DNA from 3 places in the Colwellia sp. MB02u-14 genome. Region 3 is predicted to be linked to each of the others. Evidence: predicted binding sites of a transcription regulator. Region 3 holds the regulator's gene; each other region holds the start of a gene.
The links. Region 3 encodes LexA, which represses DNA repair genes until DNA is damaged. Its sites were predicted from a motif close to TACTGTATNNNNATACAGTA; they were not measured.
Positions count from the first base shown of each region.

Region 1: the regulator LexA is predicted to act here: its motif matches at 2,057-2,076, upstream of H4J52_RS05910 (DNA polymerase II).
Region 2: the regulator LexA is predicted to act here: its motif matches at 2,953-2,972, upstream of H4J52_RS06550 (LexA family transcriptional regulator).

Region 1 covers NZ_JACGUX010000062.1:230,303-234,956, forward strand. Annotated here, with positions in the region: gene H4J52_RS05910 (DNA polymerase II) at 1-2,025, opposite strand, end outside; gene dinG (ATP-dependent DNA helicase DinG) at 2,166-4,283, shown strand; gene H4J52_RS05920 (pseudouridine synthase) at 4,287-4,654, shown strand, end outside.
Region 2 covers NZ_JACGUX010000062.1:388,767-393,420, reverse strand. Annotated here, with positions in the region: partial or broken gene H4J52_RS06565 (bifunctional diguanylate cyclase/phosphodiesterase) at 1-433, shown strand, start outside; gene H4J52_RS06560 (SOS response-associated peptidase) at 694-1,269, opposite strand; gene H4J52_RS06555 (Y-family DNA polymerase) at 1,280-2,536, opposite strand; gene H4J52_RS06550 (LexA family transcriptional regulator) at 2,524-2,937, opposite strand; gene H4J52_RS06545 (serine hydrolase) at 3,446-4,654, opposite strand, start outside.
Region 3 covers NZ_JACGUX010000085.1:158,713-163,366, forward strand. Annotated here, with positions in the region: gene ctaD (cytochrome c oxidase subunit I) at 1-420, opposite strand, end outside; gene coxB (cytochrome c oxidase subunit II) at 432-1,988, opposite strand; gene lexA (transcriptional repressor LexA) at 2,559-3,194, opposite strand; gene H4J52_RS15940 (alpha/beta fold hydrolase) at 3,271-4,089, opposite strand; gene H4J52_RS20130 (hypothetical protein) at 4,291-4,416, opposite strand; gene H4J52_RS15945 (DNA repair ATPase) at 4,448-4,654, opposite strand, start outside.

The DNA of each region.
Region 1 (4,654 bases), on a different contig from region 3:
TTTTTTAGTACCTACTTTACTTTGTTCTTTAACCGCTTCTTGTCCGCGAATAGTCGGCATTAAAAATTGACTAAAATGGGTTTCAAACTCAATTTCAAGTTGGCTTTCTATTGAAAACTCTTCTTTGAGCGTTGCTTGCCACCGAACATTAATCTTATCTTGTAACGATTTACCTAAGACTTGGCATTGCTCGGCTGTTTTATCTTCATCAACATGAACAAAAATTGAATCGGTATCGCCATAAATCACCTGATAACCATCATTTTCCAGCCACAGCGAAGTCGTCTTTAATAATTCATGGCTACGCTTGGTAATCGAGCCCGATAAACGGGGATCAAAGAACCGACAACCTGTTGAACCTAGTACGCCATAAAATGAATTCATAATAATTTTTATTGCTTGCGACAAGGCCGAATTTTTATCTTTTTTAGCGATATCTCGCTCTAACCAAAGTTCGTTAATAATGTCAGGTAAGAAGTGTTTATCTCTAGAAAAATAAGCACCATCAAAGCCTTTAATGCTGTTTTTGGGTGATTTTAGTCCTTCAATCAAACCCATAGGATCAATATTAAAACTTCGAATAATAGAGGGGTAAAGACTTTTAAAATCAAGTACGAGCACATTCTTATATAACCCTGGGACGGAGTCCATCACATAACCGCCTGGGGAAACCAGCCCTTGCAAACCATCACCCATATTGGGCGCAACATAGCCACTACGATGAAGTTTAGGTAAATATAAGTTAGTAAACGCGGCAACAGATCCGCCAATTCTGTCTATTGACAAGCCCGTTAATTTTGCGCGTAAGCGGGTGAATTCAAGTAATAAAGACTGTTCAAAAATGAGCGTAACTAAACGACAATCTTCAAGGTTATAAGCGGCAAGGGCAAGTTTGTCATGATGAAAGTTGTCGTTTATTTCTTGTATTCGATTTTCAACATCATCGACTTTCTTTCCTTTGCCTAATAAGGCATTCGCGACAAAGTCGAGAGAAAAACTAGCAAAATTATAGGTGGCATTTTTGAGTAAATCAATGCCATCAAGTACCACTCTGCCAGCGACATCAATAAATTTTTGTTCATTTTGGCTCCCCCCTGCAGATCGGGTACGCCACCGTGGCGACTGGTAATTACGGCCAATGTTAAAGGCAATGTTGTGGATATCGCAACGTTTTTGTAATAAATTAAAATCGAAATTAATGACGTTCCAGCCAATAAAGATATCAGGGTCGTGGACCCTTACCCAAGCGATAAGCGCCGTTAAAAGCGCTTGCTCATTGTCGACCCAAACGATGTGCTCAGCGATCTCGCGGGCTTCTTCATTAGATAATGTTGACTGTTTTGCTTTTGCTAAGACATTATTGTGATCCCCGATCATCAAAACACATTTTATCGGCTTACCATCAGACATTTTATGCGAATGTAAGCCAATAGAATAAAGCTCCCCGGCCATTGAACACTCAATATCAAGTGATACCATAGTTAACGCAATATCATCAAGTAACTGAGTCTTATTCGTTGCACGGCATTTGTCACTATAAAAGGTAGCAAAGTTAGTCTGTGAATACTGTTTGGCAGATTCGGTTATCGATAAAGCTGTTAACCGAGGGATAAATTCAATACCAGCGGTAATAAAGCGCTCCATTAAAAAGCGTTCATCGGGGCGAAAATCGTCTTCGTAGCATTTTATCTGGGCTTGTTTTAAAATATCGCGTGCGCGATAGAATTCACGCATCGTTGAAAAATAAAAGCCACTGACGAGTTGCTGATTAAAGGTTTTAAGCGCAAGCGGGGTAACTTTAGCCGTTACTATTCGCTGCTCCGACAGGAGACTTTGCGCGTGTACTTGCTGCGTTTGTTCAACAAAAAATAATGCCTGTTGATTTTGCACAATAACATTAACAGCACCTTGGAGGGTTTTAACCCATAAAGACAATTCGATACCTTGTTTGGTATCATAGGCTTGACGGGTTAATAAAAAGCCATAATTCAAGCTAGGCGTTAATTTTTCTACAGTTAATGACATTAATTATTTTAATTCGTTGCGGATAACGATAAACTGTTAATATATACAGCAGTATATACTCATCCTATTTGAAGATACAGGATTCAGCCTATTTAACTGGAATGTGTATATAACCTAATGAACCCTAAATGGCTAACAGCATGCTAAGCGATAAAATTAAAGTAGCAATTCGCACATCGTATAAAACCATTGGTGAAAATTTAGAAAACTTTCATCCAAGAAAACAGCAAACTTTTTTGATTGCCGAAATAGCTAAAACTTTTGCGGGAGAATACGATAAAGCGCGAAAAATTATTATCATAGAAGCCGGCACCGGTACGGGTAAATCCTTGGCTTATTCATTAGGCGCTATTCCGTTAGCGATGTCACGTCAAAAAAAGGTCTGTATTTCTACTGCAACAGTTGCGCTACAAGAACAATTAGTGGATAAAGATTTACCCTTCTTAAAGAAACATTCAGGCTTAGATTTTAATTTTACCTTAGTCAAAGGTCGCCAACGCTATGTTTGTCGGCAAAAATTAGCGCTTGCTGTGAGTCAAGACGATTCACCTCAGGCCGGTTTCACCTTTGCGCAAAAACCTAATGCCATGGATATAAAGCTATTACATCATTTACATAAAGCGTTAACGGATAATAAATGGCAAGGCGATCTAGATTCTTGGGCTGACCCTATCCCTCATCATTTATGGCAACAAATTCAATGTGACAAACACAGTTGTTTAAAACATTTAGCCGATCACACCCATTGCCCTTTTCATAAAGCGCGAGAAACCATGGAGTCTGCCGATGTGTTGGTCATTAACCATAGTTTATTACTGGCTGATTTAGAGCTTGGTGGAGGTGTTATTTTACCCTCGCCAGAAGACACTTTTTACATTATTGACGAAGCACATCATCTGCCTAAAGTAACCCGTGATCATTCAAGTGCGAATGTTGCCATTAAAGGTGCTATTGATTGGCTAACTAAGTTAAAAGAAACCGGCGATAAAATGGCAAAATTAATAAAGTCGACTTCGGCCATTTCACCCTCGTTAAAGTTAGGGGACGATTGCCAAGATTTATTAATGGAAATGCAAAAAGTAGCGAGCTTTATCGAAAACAATCAGGCGTTATATTTCAATGAAAAAGCTAAAGAAAATAGCCGTTTCTCTCGTGATGACGAGGCGGCATTATATCGTTTTGAAAACGGAATCGTTCCACCGAACTTAAAAAACTCAGCTAAAGATTTAGCAGAGCTCAGTAAAAAATGTTTAGGACATTGCAACAAACTCTATAATTTATTGATGGAGTCAGTGAAAGACGGGGAGTGTAAAATGTTTGTTGCCGAGCCCTTACTTGCAGAAGCGGGTTTTATGATCCAACGATTAGAAAATTTCAACTCGCTATGGAAAATGTATGCCAAAACAGACAGTGAGAAAGGCGCTCCAATGGCAAGGTGGTTCGAAAAACTGACAGGCAAACGTAGTGACTTTTTAGTGTCGGCTTCCCCTATTGAAGTGGGCTTTACCCTTGAAGATATTCTCTGGTCAAAATGTGAAGGGGCGGTATTATGTTCAGCCACTATTTTAGCATTGAATTCGTTTGAGCATTTTCGACGCCAGGTCGGTTTACAAACGAATGATGGCACCCAATATCAAAAAGTCGACTCACCGTTTGATTATCAAAACAATGCGCAACTTGTTATCGCTAAAATGAAAAATGAGCCAAGTAGCCCTCAGTTCACCGATGAATTAATTAATGAGTTACCAGCATTAATTAAGCAAGAAAAAGCCTGTTTAGTGCTATTTTCTTCGTATTGGCAAATGGAACAAGTCGCTAAAGCCTTACGAGAGCAGCACAAAATGGAGATTCTAGTTCAGGGTGAGCAGTCACGTCAGCATATAATAGAGGCCCATAGAAAGCGCTGTGATGAAGATAAAACCAGTATCATTTTTGGCACGCAAAGTTTTTCTGAAGGTTTAGATTTACCAGGTAAATATTTAACGAATTTAATTATTACTAAATTACCGTTTTCTGTTCCTACCTCTCCGGTTGAAGAAGCCCAAGCTGAGTACATTACCACTAAAGGGGGGAATCCTTTTATGTCAATTTCGGTACCAGAAACATCAAAAAAACTAATTCAAGCAACAGGACGTTTACTGCGCAATGAAAAAGATACCGGTATTATCACCTTAATGGATAAACGTTTAGTCACCAAACGATACGGTAAACAATTACTTGATTCTTTACCCCCATATCGAATTATTTCAAAAGGATAAACTGTGACTGATTTCACTAAAACGATAAAAGCGTCAAACTCAACCAATCGTCGACTATCGAAGAGCCGTTCATTAAAAGAAGTTAAGCCTCGCCCTGCTCCTGCCGATAGAGTTTTGGTCCTTTTTAATAAACCGTTTGATGTGCTCTCACAATTTACTGACGACCAACAGCGTAAAACCTTAAAAGACTTTATTCCGGTAAAAGATGTCTATGCAGCGGGCCGTTTAGACCGTGACAGTGAAGGATTATTGTTACTAACAAACGATGGAAAATTGCAACATAAACTGGCTAACCCAAAAGAAAAAACCGAAAAAACCTACTGGGCACAAGTCGAGGGAGCTCCACAAGAGTCTGACTTACAAAAGCTTCG
Region 2 (4,654 bases), on a different contig from region 3:
GGCAACTATACAACTTTATGGCATCAACCCTACTAAGCTTAAATTGGAATTGACCGAGAATATGTTGGTAGATAATATTGAAAAAATAATTATTACTATCAATACGTTAAATGAAATGGGCATTACTATATCATTAGATGACTTTGGGACGGGCTATTCATCATTATACTACCTAAAGAAATTACTCATTTATCAACTCAAAATTGATAAATCATTTGTACATGATATTGTCACGGGCATCCAAGATGAAGCAATTATTCGTGCAATTATTGCCATGGCACACAGCCTAAATATAAGTGTAATTGCTGAAGGGGTTGAAACAGAAGAGCAAAGACAGTTTCTACTTAATAATGGCTGCATTCACTTTCAGGGTTATTTATTTAATAAACCTGTTCCTATTGATGAATTTGAGCTTTTAATTAGAAAAAGTTGAATAATGTTTAATTGGTAAAATATATTAATTTCTGTTTGATACGTTTTTTTGCCTTACCATATGAATCGGCAACCGCAGCAATGAGTCTTAAAGCAGCCACACGAGTGAGCTGCAAATATTGGCTAATATTGCCCTAAATTTTCTCCTGAATTTGCAAAGGCTGAATGTCCGCAATTGGCTAGGAGCTGAAGTATTGAGTTAGTCACTCGTAGCTTCCGCTATGCGCACCAGGGGATATTAGTACTAAAAACTAACCAGCTTTAGGTATTGTAATCAGCATTAAAAACATTAATCATCTCTTCATTCACATGATTTAAGAGTGGAAATACTTGCTCATTATCTGAATTAAACCAATAATCGGCGTGTTCAGGCAATATAAGTACTGGCATGCGCTTATGATACTCTCCACATTTGGCATTAGGGGCTGTCGTTAATGTGACTAGTTCAGTTATTTCGTGTTCGAATAATATGCCAGCCATGTACAGTGGCATTTTGTCAGCATGCTCAAAAAGATATTTAACTTTCTTACCTTCTTCTGTGCGCCATTCAAACCAACCGTTACAAGGCACTAAGCATCGTTGATGTTGAAAAGCTCGCTTGAAAGTAGGTTTTGTTGCTACTGTTTCAGACTGGGCATTGATTATTAATCTTTTGGACCAGCTTGGCTTTATTCCCCAATTGGCATTTACTTGTTGGTACCCTAATGGGGCAGTTGTGATTGTTGCCGCTAACTGACTAAGGCTAAAGTTAGTATTGGCCGTTACTTTAAAAGAAGTATCGAACAGGTTACTAACTAGCGGAGCTATTCTCTCAACAGCACTAAATCGACCACACATTTAAAATGCCTTAACAAATAATTTTAGGAATATCATGCCATTTACTTGTATAGCTTGGCGATAAAAATTCACGCCTCATGTTCCATTTATGTACTTGGCCTGCGCTAGCGACTTCAACAGTAGCATTCCCGTATCGATTATTTATAACGTCATAGCAGTTCATTAGCTCAGGATCATCTGTATTCACTGTAAATAGATCATGTTGCTGAAACTTACTATCTTGTAATTGTATTGCACCCACGCCACAACGGTAATAGTTAACGCCATTAATAAAAACATCAGTCATAACCGTTGAGATAGCGTTAGCAATTTTTAATGTATTGTCTGTTGCGATAGGAAATTCATAGATCACCGATTTGTTGAAGTAATTATCATCATGTGGCGAACTAGCAGCAAAAATTAATAACCTTTTGATTAACGATTGTTGATTCCTTACTTTACGTGCGACAGTCGAACCATGGGTTGTTAATGCCGCTTTTAATGCATGGTAGTTAGTGACTCGTTCACCAAACGATCTGGTAGAAAATATTTCTTTTTTCGGTTGTTTTATATCTTCCCAATTGAGACAAGCAACGCCATTTAATTCATTAATAGTACGTTCAACGACAACACTAAATTGTTTACGCATCACTTTAGGTGATTGGTTAGCTAATTCCCACGCTGTATTTATACCTAAGGTGTTTAATCGTTTACCTGACCGAGAGCCAATGCCCCATACATCCGTTACTGTCATGCGCGATAAGACTTCTTTGCGCGATTTGTCATCATTAATAACCGCGACACCATCATAACCCGATAATTTTTTAGCTGCATGATTTGCAGCCTTAGCCAATGTTGGTGTTGTTCCAAAACCTACACCAACCGGTAATCGTGTTTCACGCCATACCGCTTTTCTGATGGTATGACCATACTCGTGCCAGTCAGTGATGAGTTTGTTGTAATTTTTGAACTGTAAAAATGATTCATCAATTGAATAAACGTACTGATTATCGCAGAACCTTGATATGACATTCATCATCTTGTCGCTTAGATCTGCATACAGCTCATAGTTGGAAGAACGGATCACCACATTATGCTTTGCTAAGAAATGTTTAATTTGAAAGTATGGTTTGAACTTGGGCACACCTAAACGTCGTGCAATAGGGCAAACTGCACATATACAACCGTCATTGTTCGTCAATACAACAACAGGTTTATTTCTTATGGACGGGTCAAATACTTTCTCGCAAGATGCGTAATAAGAGACAGCATCAACTAACGCATACATGCGGTAAGCTCTCTTGCTTGTCGATGTAAGCGTATTGAGCGAGTAACTACGCCCTCAATCTGAAACTCATCTTCAGGTGTTATTTTTACAGGTTGATGCAGTACGGAGGCTGATATCAACTGTGCATGCTTCTTATCAATAAATTTACAGGTAAAACAGCCATTGTAATTAGCGACTATGACATCACCATCTTTTACCTGTTCGGAGCGGTCAACTAACAACAAGTCACCATCAAATATGCCTATATCTTGCATTGATTGTCCTTTAGCCACACCGATAAAAGTAGCATCAGGGTTTGCAATTAATAATTGGTCTAGAGATAATCCAAGTTCTTTATATTCTGCTGCGGGTGATTCAAAGCCAGATATACCAGCCTCGATAAAAATAGGAATAACTTTCATAATACACAACAACTATACTGTACAAAAACACAGTATAATTTATAAGTGAAATTTTATATAGACTTTGTAATAATTATTGTGTCTTGATGTAATTATTAATAGGTTATTGACTGTTCCTGCCACACTGAAGACATTAGCACTTGAGAATTGTCACTAAAATCTTTTGTATGTTTTGATCAACAGTGGAGATGGCAGAACAACCACATTACGCTAGTAGTTTCCTGATAGCTGACATTCCCCTTAGTTGAATACAAGTGTCGTTTGATAATAACTTTTTACCAATAAGCAGCTAAGTTCGAGTGTGAACTAAGCCACCAAAGCGGTCATAGACTTCAAATAAAAGCGACTGAACTGCCTGGATAGCAGATATAATGGCCCTGATTTGGCATGCTGTTCTTATCACTTTGAGGCATTACTACTTACTAGTATTATCACAAAAAACCATCAGGCTTTACGTACAAACTTTAGGGCTTAACATTTTAGTAATTAAGTCCTCAGGTAATTCTTTTTATTGTTTCTCTCTAATTGCATTAATTCCACCCCAAAAAGAAATGTAGTTTACCTCTCCTTTATCATTAGGATGTAAGAATAAACTCATGCCAGTCATGGAGAATAACTGTTGTTCACTTTCAGGAAAAAATACTTCATTCTTAACAAACTTTCCAATATTAACTAAAAACTTACCACGTTCTTCGGTTATAACTAAAGTAGTTTCAAATGGTTCCGTTATTTTATACTCACCTAGGATAGACTTGAATAACTTAGGTGCTAATGTGGATTCAACTTTTTCTGTCGGTTTAAATTCATTCCAATGATAAATTTCACTTGCTCTAATCATGATTTCATCAATCAGTGAAGTACCATTTTCGCCATTAGTCATAATCACGATTCCATCGCCCGTTTTTGTGTGAGCAAATAAATGCGCCATAAAACCTTCGTTAGCGCCACCGTGACTAAAAGAACTAATTTCACCATCACCTTCTAAGAAAAAACCAATCCCCATAGGGGGTATTTGAGGGGTTAGCATTTCATCAATGGTACTTTTAGAGAAAAAAGAGTCTTTATTACCTAAGTCTGCAAGCTGTATTTGTGAAACTAAGCGTAATAAATCAGATGGTGTAGTCCATAGCCCCGCAGCAGATAAAGTTGCATACGTATGCGCACCACCAACTACAGGTTTACCGTCCGCATTATGGGCAACTGCCGCATTACTTTTTAAAGCACCGACTAAAGGCTGACTAAAGCTACTATGTTGCATCATTAAAGGCTCAAAAATAGTTTTTTTAGCTAATTCGGTTAATGAGCTTTTAGTTTGATCTTGCAAAACAAGTTGGGCTAAAGTTGTTCCTCCTCCTGAATATCTGAATTGAGTGCCTGGCTCAATATCTATAACAACAGGGGCAGAATTTGCAGGTTTGACACCATTGAGTAATGAAGTAATAGAAGGGACATCAGAACCATCTGTATAGCCTGCGAAGCCATGAACAGTAGTACCCGCAGAATGGCTGAGTAATTGGCGTAATGTAACTTTATTTTTACTAGCCCATTCATGAGCAGGTAGTTTCCAGCTTTTAAGTAATGTATTTACATCTACATCTATATTTAATCCATTATCTTGACGGTATTTCATCAATGCACTAGCAAAAACGGGTTTAGAAATGCTTGCCGCTTGAAAAACAGTATTCTCATCAATAGGTCGATTACTGTTCAGGTCAAT
Region 3 (4,654 bases):
ACCTGACTCCATAAAGAATGTAGACAAAAGAATCCCAAAAGCAAAAGGTAGAATCCAGAAGCTCCAATTATTCATACGTGGTAAAGCCATATCTGGAGCACCAATCATCATAGGTATCATCCAGTTTGCAAACCCCGTAAAGGCCGGCATAATTGCACCAAACACCATGATCAAACCATGTACAGTAGTTAGCTGATTGAAAAAATCAGGCTCCACTATTTGCAAACCGGGTTGGAATAACTCGGCTCGAATAACCATGGCTAAAGCACCGCCGGTTAATAGCATAATAAAAGCAAACCATAGATATAACGTACCTATATCTTTATGATTTGTCGTGTACAACCAACGTTTGATGCCTTTCATTTTATGGTCATCATGATGATCGTCGTGCGATTCTTGTTCTATAACGTCTGTAGTCATTTTATATCCCCCTACTTCGCACTAGCAGCATCAACGGCTGCAGGTTGTACTAAATCACCGGTGTTATTGCCCCAAGCATTACGCTCATAAGTAACAACAGCCGCTATTTCGGTTTTAGTTAACTGGCTACCAAAAGCAGCCATAGCAGGGTTTTTCTTACTGCCATTAATAACCATGTCTATATGCACAGCAATGTCACCCAGTGCAATTACACTATCTTTTAGTGCAGGAAATGCCGGAGGTAAACCCACACCAGAAACTTGATGACAAGCAGCACAAGCTTTCATGTAAACTTGCTCACCCATAACCATCAATTCATCTTCGCTATACACTCTAGTGAGATCTTCTGCTGGGGCTTCTTCAACAACCACTTCAGCGACTTTTACCGGTGTTTCTGTGTCATTGCCTGAATCATTAGCAAAACTTTTAACATCAGCGGCTTGTACGGCATCGCCGGTATTGTTACCCCAAGCATTACGCTCATAGGTCACAACTGCAGCAATTTGCTTCATACTTAACTGCTTATCATAAGCTTGCATACCTGAACCCGCTTTACCATTGAGTACAATATCAATATGCGCAGCAATACTACCCGTAGCAACAGAGCTTCCTTTAAGTGCAGGAAATGCTGGAGGTAGACCAGCACCAGAAACTTGATGACAGGCAGCACAGTAGGCAACATAGGTAGTTTCACCCAAAGTCATCAGTTCATCCATTGATGCGGAAGCGTTAAGAGACGCTTTCTCAGCAGCAGCAGCTTGCGCATTAATTTCGTGTTGCTCATCGAGCCAAAGAGCATAATCAGCTTCAGACTTTACTTCGACAACAATAGGCATAAAACCGTGATCTTTACCACAAAGCTCAGCACACTGACCTCGGTATATCCCAGGCTCGTCAACTTTTGTCCATGCTTCATTAATAAATCCTGGGTTAGCATCTTGCTTTACTGCAAAAGCAGGTACCCACCAAGCATGAATAACATCGTCAGAAGTGATTAAAAATCGTACTTTCTTATTAACTGGAATGACAAGGTGTTTATCAACCTCGAGTAAATAATTTTCACCTTTGACTTTGTCGCCGGCATCAACACTAAGGTGTTTACCTTCTTGTGTTTCATACTGTGGTCTTGGCGTAGATAAAACGGAGTAGAACTCAATATCTTGATCAAAATATTTATAATGCCACTTCCACTGAGAACCTGTGATCTGAATGGTAACGTCAGAATCGTCGTTATTTTCCATTTCGATCAGTGTTTTCGTTGCTGGTACAGCCATAGCGATAAGAATGACAATGGGAATTGCTGTCCAGAGAATCTCTACTTTTGTACTTTCATGAAAATCTGCTGATTTAGCCCCTTTGGATTTTCGGTGGAAAACCATTGACCAAAACATAGCACCAAAAACAACCACACCGATTGCTACACATATATACATTGCGAGCATATGTAGATCGTAAACATCTCTACTTACTTCTGTTACACCCTTGGTCAGATTTAATTGCATATCTGCCCAAGCTGAACTGGAAAGAACACTCCCCAACAACAGCCAACCTAGGTTACGTCTTTTCACACGACATCTCCTTCACCCTATAAAAGTTTAAAACTTGATACCTAGGACAAAACACATCCTTTAGTACGGATTTTTATTATTTTCTTAGCAATTTTGTTATCAACCAGTTAGCGTCAACAACATCGTCTTATATTTATATTTGTACACATTCCAAACTAGAATTACTTAAAAGTTGATCTGGGTCAATTTAAAAATCGAGCTATTTTAAAATAAAAACCAATAAAAACAATAGAGTATCAACTCTAATACAGATAAAAGCCTAATAACAAAGGGCTGTAGCCGTAGTATTAAAAATAAACAGCTGAGTATAAATACGCATATTGCAAAAATTGATCTTGGTTGTTTTTTAATCAGAGAAAGATAAAGTTGTTTGAATGGGCTTTAGAATGAAAATTATTCTTAGTAAAGAGAAAGGTTTGCATGAAAAGAATACGAAAGGTTAGAAAAGCAAACTTTAGCCTATTTTATACACTAAAGTTTGCCGAGCAGTTTGACGTAATTAATACTATATTTGTTAGATAAATTGACTTAGTTACCACCAAGTTTATTGGATAGGATAGGTTAACTTAATTACATCCAGTCTGCCGAGCGAATAACGCCAACAGCCAACCCTTCAATATTAAACTCTTGATCAGACAAATCGACTTTTATAGGAGAGAAGTCATCATTTTCAGCATGTAAGTAAACGATGTTACCTTCTCGTTTATAACGTTTAACCGTAACATTTTCTTCGACACGAGCAACAATTACTTGGCCATTCTGTACATCGGTCGTTTGATGAACAGCTAACAAGTCACCATCAAGTATGCCGATATTTTTCATGCTTTCGCCATTAACTCTCAATAAGTAATCAGCGGCTGGGTGGAACAAATTACCATCAACTTTGTAATGATCTTCAACATGCTCTGCAGCTAAAATAGGTTCACCTGCAGCCACTCTGCCGATTAAAGGTAAACCGGCTTCTTCCATTAACTTCTCAGTCAAACGAATGCCGCGAGAAGTACCTGGCAACATTTCTATATAGCCTTTTTTAGCCAAAGCTTTTAAATGTTCCTCTGCTGCATTTGCTGATTTAAAGCCAAAAAACTTGGCTATTTCAGCACGTGTTGGTGGCATACCCGTATCGCTTATTTTGTCTTTGATCAGATCAAAAACTTGTTGTTGTCGGTTCGTTAGAGGGCGTAATTCGCTGATTTCATTTAGCATAGGGAGCCTGTAAATTTACACAGTTGTTACTGTGAGTATATACAGGTCGTTATTAAAGGCAAGCTTTCTGGGATAATTATTTTTGAAAACTACCTGATTTTAAATAATGAATAACTTGCTCAATCACTTTTTCATTTTTCATCATAAACGGATGGGTTGTTTCCATTTCAATGTGATCATTCATACCATCAAGTTTGGTACTAGCAACCGAAACTTTACCATCATCTTTATCAGGAATAAGTGTTGATAATATCCAATTAATACTTTGATTACCGGCAATAACACCCAAATCAAAATTAGCATTGCCAAGATTACTAGGGATACTAAATTCGCCGGTACCTAATTGCATACCCGCATCACCATTGATGAAACTAAAACCAGGTGTATTTTTTAGTTTATCAACAACTTCACTGCCTTTGTTTGGTGGACCCAGCATCACGACTTTATTTAAATTAGGTATTTTGTGCATACTTAAATATTGGCGAACTAATATACCGCCCATTGAATGGGTAACAAAGTTAACTTGACGACTTTCACAAATTAATAGCGCTTTAGAAATCACTTTTTCAGCCAACTCTTCTATCGAATAATCTCTAGAAGGGTAGTTGATATTTATCACAAAATAACCTTCTGTCAATAGTCGTTTTTCAATAGCTTTCATGGAGTTAGCCGAACGTGCAAGCCCATGCAGTAAAATTACACATTCACCATTAGCTAAAGAATCTGCTGGCTCTTCAAAAGAAGCTTGAATTTTATAGCCACGTTCAACCGAAGTATCTAGGCTGTCTTGTTCAATCATATTTTTTAAACGAATTTCTGCATCAGTAATTTTTTTACTAAATTGTTCTTTAAGTAGCGCTAGGTCTGACTTAAGTGCTGCAATTTTTTCATTCATAGCTGCGCTCCATCATTTTTTATGTTGAACGTTAATTATTGACGCTTTATTCATTTCTGAAAAGAAGCGAGATAATATTTTTTAAAACACAATTTTAGTATCATATTAAAAGGGCTAATAACTTTAAACATCTTCCATTAGCATGCAGTTATACGTTTATAGGGAGTATAACGTTATGTGTTCTCGGTTTGGCAATAAATATTAATTTCTGCGCAGTGCTTTACACTGAGGTAACTCCCAAAGACGCATCGCTAACAACAAACCAATATGTTGTGGTTTGTCTAAAGGTAACAAGGCATCTTCCTGGTTTATCTTTACTACTGGCAACTATTTTCTCGTTTAGCATAGCCGATGTTAGCTAGTACTCGTCCGCAGAAAGCTCATCGCTATTTTGTTTTCCTGAAGCGAGTTCTCGACTAATTTTTTGAATATGGGTCTCAGAACTTTTTACTGATTTTTCAGTAGTCAGGTTCAATGTTTTTAAAGTATCGATCATCGCCAAATCGACATTTTTATTACTTTGTAACGCGTTAACCAGCGGCGTTAAAAAAGACGCCATATTTTC